Regions from separate parts of the Streptomyces longhuiensis genome, predicted to be linked through region 1. Evidence: riboswitches for the same ligand, from Rfam matches in the RefSeq annotation. Region 1 holds a riboswitch; the other holds the start of a gene.
What was found. Region 1 has a riboswitch for glycine ahead of gcvP (aminomethyl-transferring glycine dehydrogenase). Riboswitches for the same ligand answer to the same signal wherever they lie in the genome.

Region 1 (6,971 bases):
CCTCGCGAGCCCCGCCAGACACTGCTGCAGCTTCCTGCGGTAGTGCCGCCGATCGGACAGGTCGAACGCGCCCGCCACGACCTTCTCCCCCATGGAAGCGTCCCTCCTCACATGGACGACACGGCCGTCCGGCCGCTGTGTCACGGTGGATGATGCCCAGGCAATGTGATCGATAACGCCCCGCTTCCCGCCACGGGCGAGTAGGCTCGCAGCAGTTGTCACGGGGCACATTCACGAGGCATGCGGCATGTCGAAGACCTGGTTCCACATGACCTGGTGATAAACACCGACGAGAATCGGCCGTCCGCTCGCCGTGAAGATTACGAGGTCACAGACCCAACCCCGCTGGGAATCGGGAGATTTCCCGCATCTCGCCGACCGAATAACGCCTTGCCGAGTATTTTCGCGACGGCTAGACGAAACACTGCGTGAACACGTGTCGTATAAACTTCGCGAACGAGGCGCAGAGTTGGCGCTCGCGGTATCTGCCCCGCCCCCTCTGGCCCGGTCAGCAGACAGCGCCGTCCGCTCGTCCCGCCACGCCCTCGATCCACCGTGCCTGTCGAATGAGAGGCGACCCACCATGCCGCTGCATGTCCCTCCGGCTCCCGCGCCCGCCCTGCGCACTGTCCTCACGGCCCTCGGTTCCCCGACCGCGGTCCGCGAGGCCCGCACCCCTTCCCTGCGCTCCGCCCAAGGACCGGCGAGCCCCGAACTCCCTTTGCCCGTCCACGTACTGGACCGGGTCACGGGCAGCGCGGGCCCTTCGCCGACCCGACTCGCCGGCTGGCGGTTCCTGATCCGCTGCGGGGAACGCGCGGTCGCCGCCGCCGACACGATGCTGACCGCCGACGGCTGGGCGTTCTCGCACTTCTTCGAGGGCCCGTACGTCGCGGCCACCGAACGGGCGCTGCGCCAGGCCGAGTCCATGCCCGCGGCCTACCAACCGCGCCTGCTCTCGGTCCCGGAGCTGTACATGCTCACCCTCTGGCTGCACGGGGACTGCAACGCCGACGCCTCGACGGGACATCCCGCGGCCAGTGACCTCCTGGTCCCGCTGGCGCCCGCGCCGCCCGGCATCGCCGCCCACCGCCCGCACCCGGTCGCCGAACTGCTGCCCGTTCTCACCCATCGACTGACCCCCGCGCCACTTCTGGGCTCACCCGCCTGACGCGACCGGGCCGTCCGACGCGCCCGCGCCCCGCTGCCGATGCCGACCGGTCGCGGGGCGCAGCCATGCCCTCGGCCACGCCCCCGCGGGCCCGTCCGGACTAGCCCGGTCAGGCCACCCCGAACCACCCGAAGGGACAGTGCAGTTGGGGTGAACCGTCCGCACGGGTGACGCGTCCTCATCCAGTGAGGACCGCTGCGACGAAATACCTGCGGATTGACGCCCGTGGGGCAACACTGGGTTCCGGACCGACCGACAAACGGGGGGCGGCCATGAACAACGCTTCGAGCCGCAGGACAGACCGCGACATCACACCCATCACCGACATCACTTCACAGGGAAAGATCCCATCCATGTGCCAGCACCAGCCACCGTGCCCGTCCGCAGACTCCGCCGACCGGGAGGCCGCGCTCCCTGTGGCCCACCACCCCGAACAGGGCTGGAGTCTGCTCTGCAACGGCGTCCTGCTCTTCGAGGACACCGGTGAGCTGCTGCCCACCGGCCAGATCATCGCTCCGCACCGCCCGGTGCACGTCGTGACCGCGGCCTGAGCGCATCCGGACGCCGACGGCGTCCCCTGTACGAAAGGGCCGGCCCCGGGAAACCCCGGAACCGGCCCTGACGCATGTCAGCGTGAGTATCAGTCCTCGTACGCGTCCATGGGCGGGCACGAGCAGACGAGATTGCGGTCGCCGTACGCCTGGTCGATGCGGCGGACCGGCGGCCAGTACTTGTCGGCGGCCACGACACCGGCGGGGAAGACGGCCTCCTCGCGGCTGTACGCGTGCTCCCACTCGCCGCCGAGCGCGGCCGCGGTGTGCGGGGCGTTGCGCAGCGGGTTGTCCTCGGCGGGCCACCGGCCCGACCCGACCTTCTCGATCTCCCCGCGAATGGCGATCATCGCCTCGCAGAACCGGTCCAGCTCGGCGAGGTCCTCGCTCTCGGTCGGCTCGATCATCAGCGTCCCGGCCACGGGGAACGACATGGTCGGCGCGTGGAACCCGTAGTCGATGAGCCGCTTGGCGATGTCGTCGACGCTGACGCCGGTCGCCTTCGAGATCGGGCGCAGATCGATGATGCACTCGTGCGCGACGAGGCCGCCGGGGCCCGTGTACAGCACCGGGAAGTGCGGCTCGAGCCGCTTGGCGATGTAGTTGGCGCTGAGCACCGCGACCTGCGTGGCCCGCTTGAGGCCCTCGCCGCCCATGAGACGCACGTACGCCCACGAGATCGGCAGGATGCCCGCGGAGCCCCACGGTGCCGCGGAGATCGGGCCCACGCCGGTCTCGGGACCCGCGGCGGGCTGCAGCGGGTGGTTGGGCAGGTACGGCGCGAGGTGCGCGCGGACACCGACCGGGCCGACGCCGGGGCCGCCGCCGCCGTGCGGGATGCAGAACGTCTTGTGCAGGTTGAGGTGCGAGACGTCGCCGCCGAAGTGGCCCGGCTTGGCGAGGCCCACCAGGGCGTTCAGGTTGGCGCCGTCGACGTAGACCTGACCGCCGGCGTCGTGCACCTGCGCGCAGATGTCGGCGACGTGCTCCTCGAACACACCGTGCGTGGACGGGTAGGTGATCATCAGGACGGAGAGCTCGTCCGCGTACTGCTCGATCTTGGCGCGGAGGTCCGCGACGTCGATCTCGCCGTCGTCGGCCGTCTTCACGACGACGACCTTCATGCCGGCCATCACGGCGCTCGCGGCGTTCGTGCCGTGCGCGGACGACGGGATGAGGCAGACGGTGCGCTGGTCGTCACCGTTGGCGCGGTGGTAGCCGCGGACGGCGAGCAGACCGGCCAGCTCGCCCTGCGAGCCGGCGTTCGGCTGGAGCGACACGTTGTCGTAGCCGGTGACCTCCGCCAGACGCTCCTCCAGCTCACGGATGAGCGTGAGGTAGCCCTGCGCCTGCTCGGCGGGCGCGAAGGGGTGCAGCTGGCCGAACTCGGGCCAGGTGACCGGCTCCATCTCCGTCGTCGCGTTGAGCTTCATCGTGCAGGAGCCCAGCGGGATCATGCCGCGGTCGAGCGCGTAGTCGCGGTCGGCCAGCTTGCGCAGGTAGCGCAGCATCGAGGTCTCGGAGCGGTGCGCGTGGAACACGGGGTGCGACAGGTAGTTGTCATCGCGCAGAAGGCCCGCGGGCAGCGTGTCCACGGCCGCCGCGTCGAGCGCGTCGACGTCGGCCTCGACACCGAACGCGGTCCAGACGGCGCCCAGCTGGGCACGCGTCGTGGTCTCGTCACAGGAGATCGACACATGGTCGGCGTCCACGAGGTGGAGGTTGACGCCGCCTTCGCGCGCCGCGCTCACGACGTCGGCGGCCCGGCCCGCGGCCTTCACGGTCAGGGTGTCGAAGTACGCGCCGTGCACGACCTCCACGCCGCCGGCCTTGAGGCCCTCGGCGAGCAGCGTCGCGTACCGGTGCGTGCGCCGCGCGATGCCCTTGAGGCCTTCGGGCCCGTGGTAGACGGCGTACATGCCGGCCATGACGGCGAGCAGCACCTGAGCGGTACAGATGTTGCTGGTGGCCTTCTCGCGCCGGATGTGCTGCTCACGGGTCTGCAGCGCGAGGCGGTACGCCTTGTTGCCGTCGGCGTCGACGGAGACGCCCACGAGGCGGCCGGGCAGGCTGCGCGCGAACTTCTCGCGGACGGCCATGTAGCCGGCGTGCGGACCGCCGAAGCCCATGGGGACACCGAAGCGCTGCGTCGTACCGACGGCGATGTCGGCGCCGAGCTCACCGGGCGAGGTCAGCAGCGTGAGGGCGAGCAGGTCGGCGGCGACCGTGACGACGGCGCCCAGCTCGTGGGCCTGCTCGATGACGGGCTTGATGTCGCGGACGGCACCGGAGGCGCCCGGGTACTGGATCAGGACGCCGACGACGCCGCGCTCGGCGACCTCGGCCGGGATGCCCTCGGACAGGTCCGCGACGACGACCTCGACACCCGTCGGCTCGGCACGCGTCTGGATCACGGCGATGGTCTGCGGCAGCGCGTCCGCGTCGACCACGAAGGCACCGTTCTTGACCTTGCCCATGCGCCGGGACAGCGCCATGGCCTCGGCCGCGGCCGTGCCCTCGTCGAGCAGCGAGGCGCCCGAGGTGGGCAGGCCGGTCAGCTCGGCGACCATCGTCTGGAAGTTGAGCAGCGCCTCGAGACGGCCCTGCGAGATCTCCGGCTGATAGGGCGTGTACGCCGTGTACCAGGCCGGGTTCTCCATGACGTTGCGCAGGATGACGGGCGGCGTGAACGTGCCGTAGTAGCCCAGTCCGACCATCGAGTCGAGGACCTGGTTGCGGTCGGCGAGGGAGCGGAGCTCTGCGAGCACCTCGGCCTCGGTGCGGGCCCCGGGAAGATCGAGCGCCTCGGCGCTCTTGATCACGTCCGGGACCGCGGCCGCCGTCAGCTCGTCGAGCGAGCCGTACCCGACCTGCGCGAGCATCTTGGCCTGCGCTGCTTCATCCGGACCGATATGGCGCTGCTCGAAGGGGATTCCCTGCTCCAGCTGGGAGAGCGGAATACGGTTGGCGGTCATTGCGGAGGCCTCCTGGTCATTGCGACCTGCGAGGGGCACCACGGCGCGGGTGCCCGGACGGCCTCCCCCTCTGTCATCTCAACCTGAGAGTTTCACCGGCACACCCCACATCACGAAGGGCATGACGACTTTCACCGTCGGTGAGAGCGGAGGCCTGAACGCCCGCCCTGCTTTCCAGAGTGACCTCGTCCGTGCGGTACAGGGGCCTGAGAGATTCCGGGGAGGAGTTGCTCCTTCGGCGCCTCCGGTGTCATCCGGAGGACTCTCCCGCACGGGGTCGGCAGCCATCGCCAGCCTACCAGCGGCAACGACACCCCCGGCTTCGAGTGGCCGCCTTCCCCAATGTGCACTTTGGTAGTGCTTACGGATGAGTTGCGAGCAGCTGGAGGGCCCCGTGCAGACCGATGTCGATCCGCGCAACCTGATCGGCCGCAAGGCGTTCGACCGCAACGGAGCCAAGATCGGGACCGTCGACGAGGTCTACCTCGACGACGCGACCGGCGTCCCCGAGTGGGCGGCGATACGCACAGGCCTGTTCAGCCGGGACGCCTTCGTCCCCCTGGAGCCGAGCGAGCTGGTGGAGGGCACCCTGCGCATCCCCTTCGAACGCTCCCTGATCAAGGACGCCCCCGACTTCGGGGTCGGCCGTCACCTCTCCCCCGAACAGGAGCTCCAGCTCTATCACCACTACGGTCTCGACATCTCGGCCCCCGGCGACCCCGAGCCGCCTGAGGACCGAGACTTCGGCAAGATCGCCCGCCCGTCAGACGACACCTGACCCGACATCCGGCTCCCGCGCCGCGAAGCGCCCGGCTCCGCCCTCCACCAGCGGCAGCGGCTCCGCCGGTACGAGCGCGGGGTCGTCGGTCCGGAACGTACGCACGCGCCCCGGCTCCGAGTACGGCGTCTCGAAGCGCACAGTCACCCGCCCGAGCCCGCTGCCCTGCACCCACCCGTGCCCGAACTCCTCGTGCCGCACGTCGTGCCCGGCCACCCAGCGCCGGTCCGCGACCTCGACGACCTCTTCGGCAGCCGCCTGCCCCTCTTCACCCGCACCACCCGCCCCTTCCGCCTCACCCTCACGCTCCCCCTCGGCCACGTGCGCATCGGCCTCCGCCTGCGCCCGCGCCTGCGCGAACAGGTCCTCCTGCGTGTAGTCGGCCAGGCCCGTCACCCCCACGCCGAGCAGCCGCACCCCGCCCGTCGTGTCCACGGACTCCAGGAGCCGGGCGGCCGCCTCCCGCACCACGGCGGGGTCGTCGGTGGGCCCACGCAGCGTCTCGGATCTCGTCAGCGTGGAGAAGTCGTAGCGCCGCACCTTGAGGACCACGGTCCGCCCGGACCGCTCCGCCCCCCGCAGCCGCTGCACGCACCGCTCGGCGAGCCGCTGCACCTCGGTCCGCACCCGCACCCGGTCGTGGATGTCCACGTCGTACGTGTCCTCGACCGACACCGACTTGGCGTCCCGCTCGGCCACCACGGGCCGGTCGTCGTGCGCGAGGGCCATGGCATACAGCGACGCCCCGTGCGACTTCCCCAGCAGCCGTACCAGCTCGTCCTCGCCCGCTTCGGCGATCTCCTCGACCGTGGTGATCCCGGCACGTCTGAGATGGTCCCCGGTCGCCGGCCCCACGCCGGGCAGCGTGCGCACCGACATGGGCCCGAGCATGGCGCGCTCGGTGCCGGGCACGATCAGCACCAGCCCGTCCGGCTTCGCCTCCTCGGAGGCAATCTTCGCCAGCATCTTCGACGCCGCGAGCCCCACCGACCCGGTCAGACCGGTCACGGTCTTGATCTCGTCCCGCAGCCGCTCACCGACGAGCCGCGCCGACGCGGCGTCCCAGGCCGCCTCACCGGCCTCCAGATCGACGAACGCCTCATCGAGGCTCAGCGGCTCCACCAGCGGCGACAGCTCCCGCAGCAGCCCCATCACCTGCTCGCTGACCTCCCGGTAGAGCCGGAAGCGCGGCGCGAGATACGCGGCGTTGGGCGCGAGCCTGCGCGCCTGCCCTATCGGCATCGCCGAGTGCACCCCGAACACCCGGGCCTCGTACGAGGCGGTGGCCACCACCCCACGAGGCCCGATCCCGCCCACGACCACGGCTTTCCCGCGCAGACTCGGCTTCGACGCCTGCTCCGCCGAGGCGTAGAAGGCATCCATGTCGAGATGCAGGATCGTGGGCGCGGTTCTCACATGTCCGATGCTGCCCTACGGCACTGACAATGCCCCGGCCGACGCATCGGCCCCGCTCACACCGCGCGGTGGCGCCGTCT
Region 2 (6,971 bases), 4.4 Mb from region 1:
AGGGCGTAGAACTGGGGGATTTCGATGGCGGGGTCGCTCAGCCGCAGGGGCCCGGCGGGCTGGCGGTCGAGACCGCCCGCGATCCGGCGCAGGTCGAGCCACGGGATGCCGACGCCGCCGCCGGGCGCGTGCGGGTTGAGCCAGAGGCCGTAGTGGTCGGGGTAGAGCGTGCGGGCCGCGTCGACCCCACTGACGACCTCGTACGCGCGGCTCCAGCCGGAGGCCGACAACTCCTGGGCGGAGGTGACGCAGGGGGCGTACGAGGTGCCGTCGACGTCCATGTTCCCGTACTGCGCGTCAGGGGATCCGGCCTGGCCGTGCCAGAGCAGCATCCACACCTGGCCGGCGCCGGGATCCGCGAGCGCGTTGAGCAGCGCCTCGTAGGCGTCGTAACGCCCCGGCGTCACCTGGCGCAGCATGTGCTCGACCTGACCGGCCGCGGCCGTGCCCGACGCACTCACCCGTAACCGCCCCTTCGTGACGTACTCGACGATTTCGACCCGCTCCCCGCGGCGGGACCGCCCAGACAGGTCATGAAACCAGCTTAAGCGGCGATCCTGACACCGACTTGACGTACGCGCGGTCGGCCGCTTTCCCGAGTTCTCCCGAACGGGGACCGGCGCCGGGCTTTCAGTGACCCTGCGTGTAGAACGGCCGCAGCGTGGCTCGCATCCAGTCACCGACCGGGTCCTGGGTGATGTCGAGCAGGACGAGGTTCACCGGCCAGGGCGCCGGCACCCGGCCCAGAGCGCGGCCCAGGGCGTCCATGGGCAGGTTGCGCGCGGGACCCTCCCACTGCGACACCTCGACGCCGACGAAGAGGACGGGGTCGCCGCCCTCGACGCTGGCGAGGCAGCGGCGGGCGGTGAGCACGACGCCGGACGCCTCGAACTCCTCGCGCACGGCGGCCAGGAAGTCGACCGGGTCGTTCTGCCAGTCGGGCTCGTAGAGGCTGACCCGGCCGCCCGAGGCGGGCCCGTCCAGCGGCGTGCGACCGGACCTGCACAGCTCGGCGACGGCGGGCGGGGGCAGCGGGACGCCCACGGCGCCGTCCGGGTTCACCGCGATGCCGACCTGCGGGGGCAGCCCGCGCGCGAACTCGACGGCCGGCGCGACCGTGCAGCCCATCCGGTCGCCGACGACCGCGAGGAACTGCTCCTCGGAGCTGAAGACGGGCACATAGGCCTGGCCCTCGATCTCCAGCGTCGGCAGGTCGAGGTTCGGGCTGCCGGGCCCGCCGCCCTGGGGCAGCGGTATCCACACCTGACTGCGTCCGAGGACCTCGACGATCCGGCCGCCCGCCGAGTCGACCCCGAGGGAGGCGGCGAGCACCTCCTCCAGCTCGTTGGCCGGCCACCCGCCGTACGGATGTGCATGAGCCTGCGCCGGAATGTCCATGTGCCTACCACCCGCTCTGGAACCGCTCTGTCTGCGGCCGAACCCTAGCGCGTGCGACCGACATGACACCCTCCGCATCCACACGGCCACAGGGGGTCGCCGGGGGTCAGCCGCCCTCGAACGCGATCCCGTTCAGCACATCCGTCGCGTCCCGGTCCAGCAGCACCGCGGACGCGCAGCCCCACGGCAGGTCACCGCGCTCGGCCGACTCCACGAGACCCGCGACCGCGCGGCGGTGCCGGGCGAACGCGTAGCGCGAGACCCCGCGGCCGCGGTCCCGCTGGCCGGCGAGCGCCGTGTCCGCGTCGACGTCGAGCAGCATCAGATGCAGGTCCGCGCCGCGCCGCCCGGCCTCCCTGGCCAGCCAGCGCCGCACCCAGGCCTGCGTGCCGCAGTCGTGCAGGACGACGCTGCCTCCCGAGCGCAGGGCCCGCCGCAGCCCGGCGAAGTGCGCGAGCCGCACGAGCGGGCGGTACACGGCGTACGGGAGGAGCCGGGGCAGCCGGGCCGCCCAGCGGTCACGGGCGTCCTGCGAGTCGATGCGCACGGCTCCGCCGGCGCCGACCACGCGGCGCATCAGCGTGGACTTGCCGCTGCCCGGGAGCCCCGAGACCACGATCAGGTCACCCCGCGCGAAGCCGAGGCGCCTCGGGGTGCGGCCGCCTCTGCCGCGCAGATCCCTGACGACCGGACCGCGCCCCGTCACCGACCTCGGGCGGGGCATCGCACGCTGTCCGACCCCTGCCGCCGCGTACGCACCCGCCGCTGCCTTATGCACCGTGATCGTCCTCCCCGTTCCGGTCACGCCACCCTTGCCCGTCAAGTGTAAAGAGACGGTAATGCCGTACAAGTGGTTTCCCCGTACGGTCGGCATGCAATGATGTGCGCGCCAAGAGCACGACCAACTGCATACCGGCCGCTTGAATCCGCGCGGGAGAGCTCCCCGGACGCCTACGCGTCCCCGGGGGCGCCGAAGGAGCAAGTTCCTCCCTTGAATCTCTCAGGCCCCGTACCGCGCGGGCGAGGCATATCTGAAAAGCGGGCGGCCCTCGGCCGCTCCACCCAAGGTGCAAGCCGCGACCACCTTTACGTGTGGCGCCGGCGAACCTCTCAGGTTCCGATGACAGATGGGGAGGAAGACCATCGCCCTCGTCTGTCATGCCTGGGATCCTGGAGCACCACTCATGAGCAACGCCCCCCGTAAGACCGCCCTCGACGCACTGCACCGCTCGCTGGGCGCGACGATGACCGACTTCGCGGGCTGGGACATGCCGCTGCGGTACGGCAGCGAGCGCGACGAGCACCTCGCGGTCCGCACCAAGGCCGGCCTCTTCGACCTGTCGCACATGGGTGAGATCACCGTCACCGGGCCGCAGGCCGTCGACCTCCTCGACTACGCCCTCGTCGGCAACATGTCCACGATCGGCCCCGGCCGCGCCCGCTACACCATGATCTGCCAGGAGGACGGCGGGATCGTCGACGACCTGATCGTCTACCGCCTGGGCGAGCAGGAGTACATGGTCGTCGCCAACGCGGGCAACGCGCAGATCGTCCTCGACGCGATCACCGGGCGCGCCGAGGGCTTCGACGCCGAGGTCCGCGACGACCGCGACGCCTACGCGCTGATCGCCGTCCAGGGCCCCGAGTCCCCCGGGATCCTGAAGTCCCTCACGGACGCCGACCTGGACGGTCTCAAGTACTACGCGGGCCTGCCCGGCACCGTCGCCGGCGTCCCGGCCCTCATCGCCCGGACCGGCTACACCGGCGAGGACGGCTTCGAGCTGTTCGTCGCCCCGGAGCACGCCGAGAAGCTGTGGCAGGCGCTGACCGACGCGGGCGCGCCGGTCGGGCTCGTCCCCGCCGGCCTCTCCTGCCGCGACACGCTCCGCCTGGAGGCCGGCATGCCGCTGTACGGGCACGAGCTGACGACGGCGCTGACCCCGTTCGACGCCGGTCTCGGCCGCGTCGTGAAGTTCGAGAAGACGGGCAACGAGGGCCGCTTCGTGGGCCGCGAGGCGCTCGAGGCCGCCGCCGAGCGCGCCGAGACCGCCCCGCCGCGCAAGCTCGTCGGCCTGATCGCCGAGGGCCGCCGCGTGCCGCGCGCCGGGATGTCCGTGGTCTCCGGCGGCCAGGTGATCGGCGAGGTCACCTCCGGCGCCCCCTCCCCCACGCTCGGCAAGCCGATCGCCATCGCCTATGTGGACGCGGCGCACGCCGCCCCCGGCACCGAGGGTGTCGGCGTGGACATCCGCGGCGCCCACGAGCCGTACGAGGTCGTGGCGCTGCCGTTCTACAAGCGCCAGAAGTAGCCCGACCAGTCCTCACGGGGGCCGCCGGAAGTAACCCAGCGCACACCCCTCTCGTTCCGCAGCACCCATTCGCGTACAGGAGAATTCAGATCATGAGCAACCCCCAGCAGCTGCGCTACAGCAAGGAGCACGAGTGGCTGTCGGGCGCCGAGGACGGCGTCTCGACGGTCGGCATCACCGAGTTCGCGGCCAACGCGCTCGGCGATGTCGTCTACGCCCAGCTCCCCGAGGTCGGCGACACGGTGACCGCGGGCGAGACCTGCGGCGAACTCGAGTCGACCAAGTCCGTCAGTGACCTGTACTCCCCGGTCACCGGCGAGGTCGTCGAGGCGAACCAGGACGTCGTGGACGACCCGGCGCTGGTGAACTCCGCCCCGTTCGAGGGCGGCTGGCTGTTCAAGGTCCGCATCTCGGATGAGCCGAAGGACCTGCTCTCCGCGGACGAGTACGACGCGTTCTCCGGCTCCGGCAACTAGGGACACCACGACCATGTCGCTCATGAACACCCCCCTGCACGAGCTCGACCCGGACGTCGCCGCCGCGGTCGACGCCGAGCTGCACCGCCAGCAGTCCACCCTCGAGATGATCGCGTCGGAGAACTTCGCTCCGGTCGCCGTCATGGAGGCGCAGGGCTCGGTCCTGACCAACAAGTACGCCGAGGGCTACCCCGGCCGGCGCTACTACGGCGGCTGCGAGCACGTCGACGTCACCGAGCAGATCGCCATCGACCGGGTCAAGGACCTCTTCGGCGCCGAGTACGCCAACGTCCAGCCCCACTCCGGCGCCTCCGCCAACCAGGCCGCCCTCTTCGCGCTCGCCAAGCCCGGCGACACGATCCTGGGCCTGGACCTGGCGCACGGCGGCCACCTCACCCACGGCATGCGCCTGAACTTCTCCGGCAAGCAGTTCGACGTCGTGGCCTACCACGTCGACGAGGCCGGCCTGGTGGACATGGCCGAGGTCGAGCGCCTCGCCAAGGAGCACCGCCCCAAGGTCATCATCGCGGGCTGGTCCGCCTACCCGCGCCAGCTGGACTTCGCCGCGTTCCGCCGCATCGCGGACGAGACCGGCGCCTTCCTGTGGGTCGACATGGCCCACTTCGCCGGACTCGTCGCGGCCGGACTGCACCCCAACCCGGTCGAGTACGCCGATGTGGTGACCTCCACCACGCACAAGACCCTCGGCGGGCCGCGCGGCGGGATCATCCTCGCGAAGAAGGACTTCGCGAAGAAGCTGAACTCCTCGGTCTTCCCCGGCTTCCAGGGCGGCCCCCTGGAGCACGTGATCGCCGCCAAGGCCGTCTCCTTCAAGGTCGCCGCGAGCGAGGACTTCAAGGAGCGCCAGCAGCGCACCATCGAGGGCGCCCAGATCCTCGCCGCCCGTCTGACCTCGGACGACGCACGCGCCGCCGGCGTGAACGTGCTGTCCGGCGGCACGGACGTGCACCTGGTCCTGGTCGACCTGCGCGAGTCCGAGCTCGACGGTCAGCAGGCCGAGGACCGTCTCCACGAGGTCGGCATCACCGTCAACCGCAACGCGGTCCCGAACGACCCGCGCCCGCCGATGGTCACCTCCGGCCTGCGGATCGGCACCCCGGCCCTGGCCACCCGTGGCTTCCAGGCCGAGGACTTCACCGAGGTCGCCGACATCATCGCCGAGGCGCTGAAGCCGGAATACAACGCGGCGTCCCTCAAGGCCCGCGTCACCGCCCTCGCCGACAAGTACCCCCTGTACCCCGGCCTGAAGTAGTTTCGTACGCATTTGTACGTATGAAATTTCGGGGCACCGCGCACACTGGACAGTGAGAGCGGTGCCCCGCCCCATGCACCGCCCTCCGTATCTGCTTGCGCACCACCCGGCGGACAACGGCGTCCGCCGAAACCCCACCTAGGAGTTCCCCCGTGGCCATCTCGGTCTTCGACCTGTTCTCGATCGGCATCGGCCCGTCCAGCTCCCACACGGTCGGCCCGATGCGGGCGGCCCGCATGTTCGCGCGCCGCCTGAAGAACGAGGGCCTGCTCGCCCACACCGCCTCGATACGGGCGGAGCTCTACGGCTCCCTCGGCGCCACCGGACACGGCCACGGCACCCCCAAGGCGGTGCTGCTGGGTCTGGAGGGCGACTCCCCCCGCACCGTCGACGTGGAGAAGGCCGACGACCGCGTCGAGGCGATCAAGACCTCCGGGAAGATCAACCTGCTCGGCGTCCACGAGATCCCGTTCAGCTTCGACGACGATCTGGTCCTGCACCGCCGCAAGGCGCTCCCGTACCACGCCAACGGCATGACGATCTTCGCCTACGACCACGAGGGCGCCCTCGTCCTGGAGAAGACGTACTACTCGGTGGGCGGCGGCTTCGTCGTCGACGAAGATGCGGTGGCCGGCGAGAACCCGATCGTCCCCGACGACACGGTCCTCAAGTACCCCTTCCGCACCGGCGACGAGCTGCTCCGCCTCGCCGAGGAGACCGGCCTGTCCATCTCCGCCCTGATGCTGGAGAACGAGAAGGCCTGGCGCACCGAGGACGAGATCCGCTCCGGTCTGCTCGACATCTGGCGCGTCATGCAGGCCTGCGTCTCGCGCGGCATGTCCCGCGAGGGCATCCTGCCCGGCGGCCTCAAGGTCCGCCGCCGCGCCGCGAACTCGGCCCGCCAGCTGCGCGCCGAGGGCGACCCGATGGCCCGCGCCATGGAGTGGATCACCCTCTACGCGATGGCCGTCAACGAGGAGAACGCCGCGGGCGGCCGCGTCGTGACCGCGCCCACCAACGGCGCCGCGGGCATCATCCCCGCGGTCCTGCACTACTACATCAACTTCGTGCCCGGCGCCGACGAGGAGGGCGTCGTCCGCTTCATGCTCTCCGCGGGCGCCATCGGCATGCTCTTCAAGGAGAACGCCTCCATCTCCGGCGCCGAGGTCGGCTGCCAGGGCGAGGTCGGATCCGCCTGCTCGATGGCCGCGGGCGCCCTCGCCGAGGTCCTCGGCGGCACCCCCGAGCAGGTCGAGAACGCCGCCGAGATCGGCATGGAGCACAACCTCGGCCTGACCTGCGACCCCGTCGGCGGCCTCGTCCAGATCCCCTGCATCGAGCGCAACGGCATGGCCGCCGTGAAGGCCGTCACCGCGGCCCGCATGGCCATGCGCGGCGACGGCAGCCACAAGGTCTCCCTCGACAAGGTCATCAAGACCATGAAGGAGACCGGCGCCGACATGTCCGTCAAGTACAAGGAGACGGCCCGCGGCGGGCTCGCGGTGAACATCATCG

Region 2: linked by a shared signal. The riboswitch ahead of gcvT (glycine cleavage system aminomethyltransferase GcvT) and the one ahead of gcvP (aminomethyl-transferring glycine dehydrogenase) in region 1 are both predicted to bind glycine.

The regions. Positions count from the first base shown of each region.
Region 1 is NZ_CP085173.1:2,096,962-2,103,932, forward strand. It holds gene LGI35_RS09950 (glutamate-cysteine ligase family protein) at 1-93, opposite strand, end outside; gene LGI35_RS09955 (hypothetical protein) at 584-1,171, shown strand; gene LGI35_RS09960 (DUF5999 family protein) at 1,525-1,722, shown strand; gene gcvP (aminomethyl-transferring glycine dehydrogenase) at 1,812-4,697, opposite strand; glycine riboswitch at 4,882-4,977, opposite strand; gene LGI35_RS09970 (PRC-barrel domain-containing protein) at 5,092-5,475, shown strand; gene LGI35_RS09975 (DNA polymerase IV) at 5,461-6,891, opposite strand; gene LGI35_RS09980 (MerR family transcriptional regulator) at 6,948-6,971, opposite strand, start outside.
Region 2 is NZ_CP085173.1:6,482,307-6,489,277, reverse strand. It holds gene LGI35_RS30000 (enhanced serine sensitivity protein SseB C-terminal domain-containing protein) at 1-461, opposite strand, end outside; gene LGI35_RS29995 (enhanced serine sensitivity protein SseB) at 631-1,398, opposite strand; gene LGI35_RS29990 (AAA family ATPase) at 1,505-2,122, opposite strand; glycine riboswitch at 2,320-2,423, shown strand; glycine riboswitch at 2,424-2,535, shown strand; gene gcvT (glycine cleavage system aminomethyltransferase GcvT) at 2,583-3,707, shown strand; gene gcvH (glycine cleavage system protein GcvH) at 3,800-4,183, shown strand; gene glyA (serine hydroxymethyltransferase) at 4,197-5,456, shown strand; gene LGI35_RS29970 (L-serine ammonia-lyase) at 5,609-6,971, shown strand, end outside.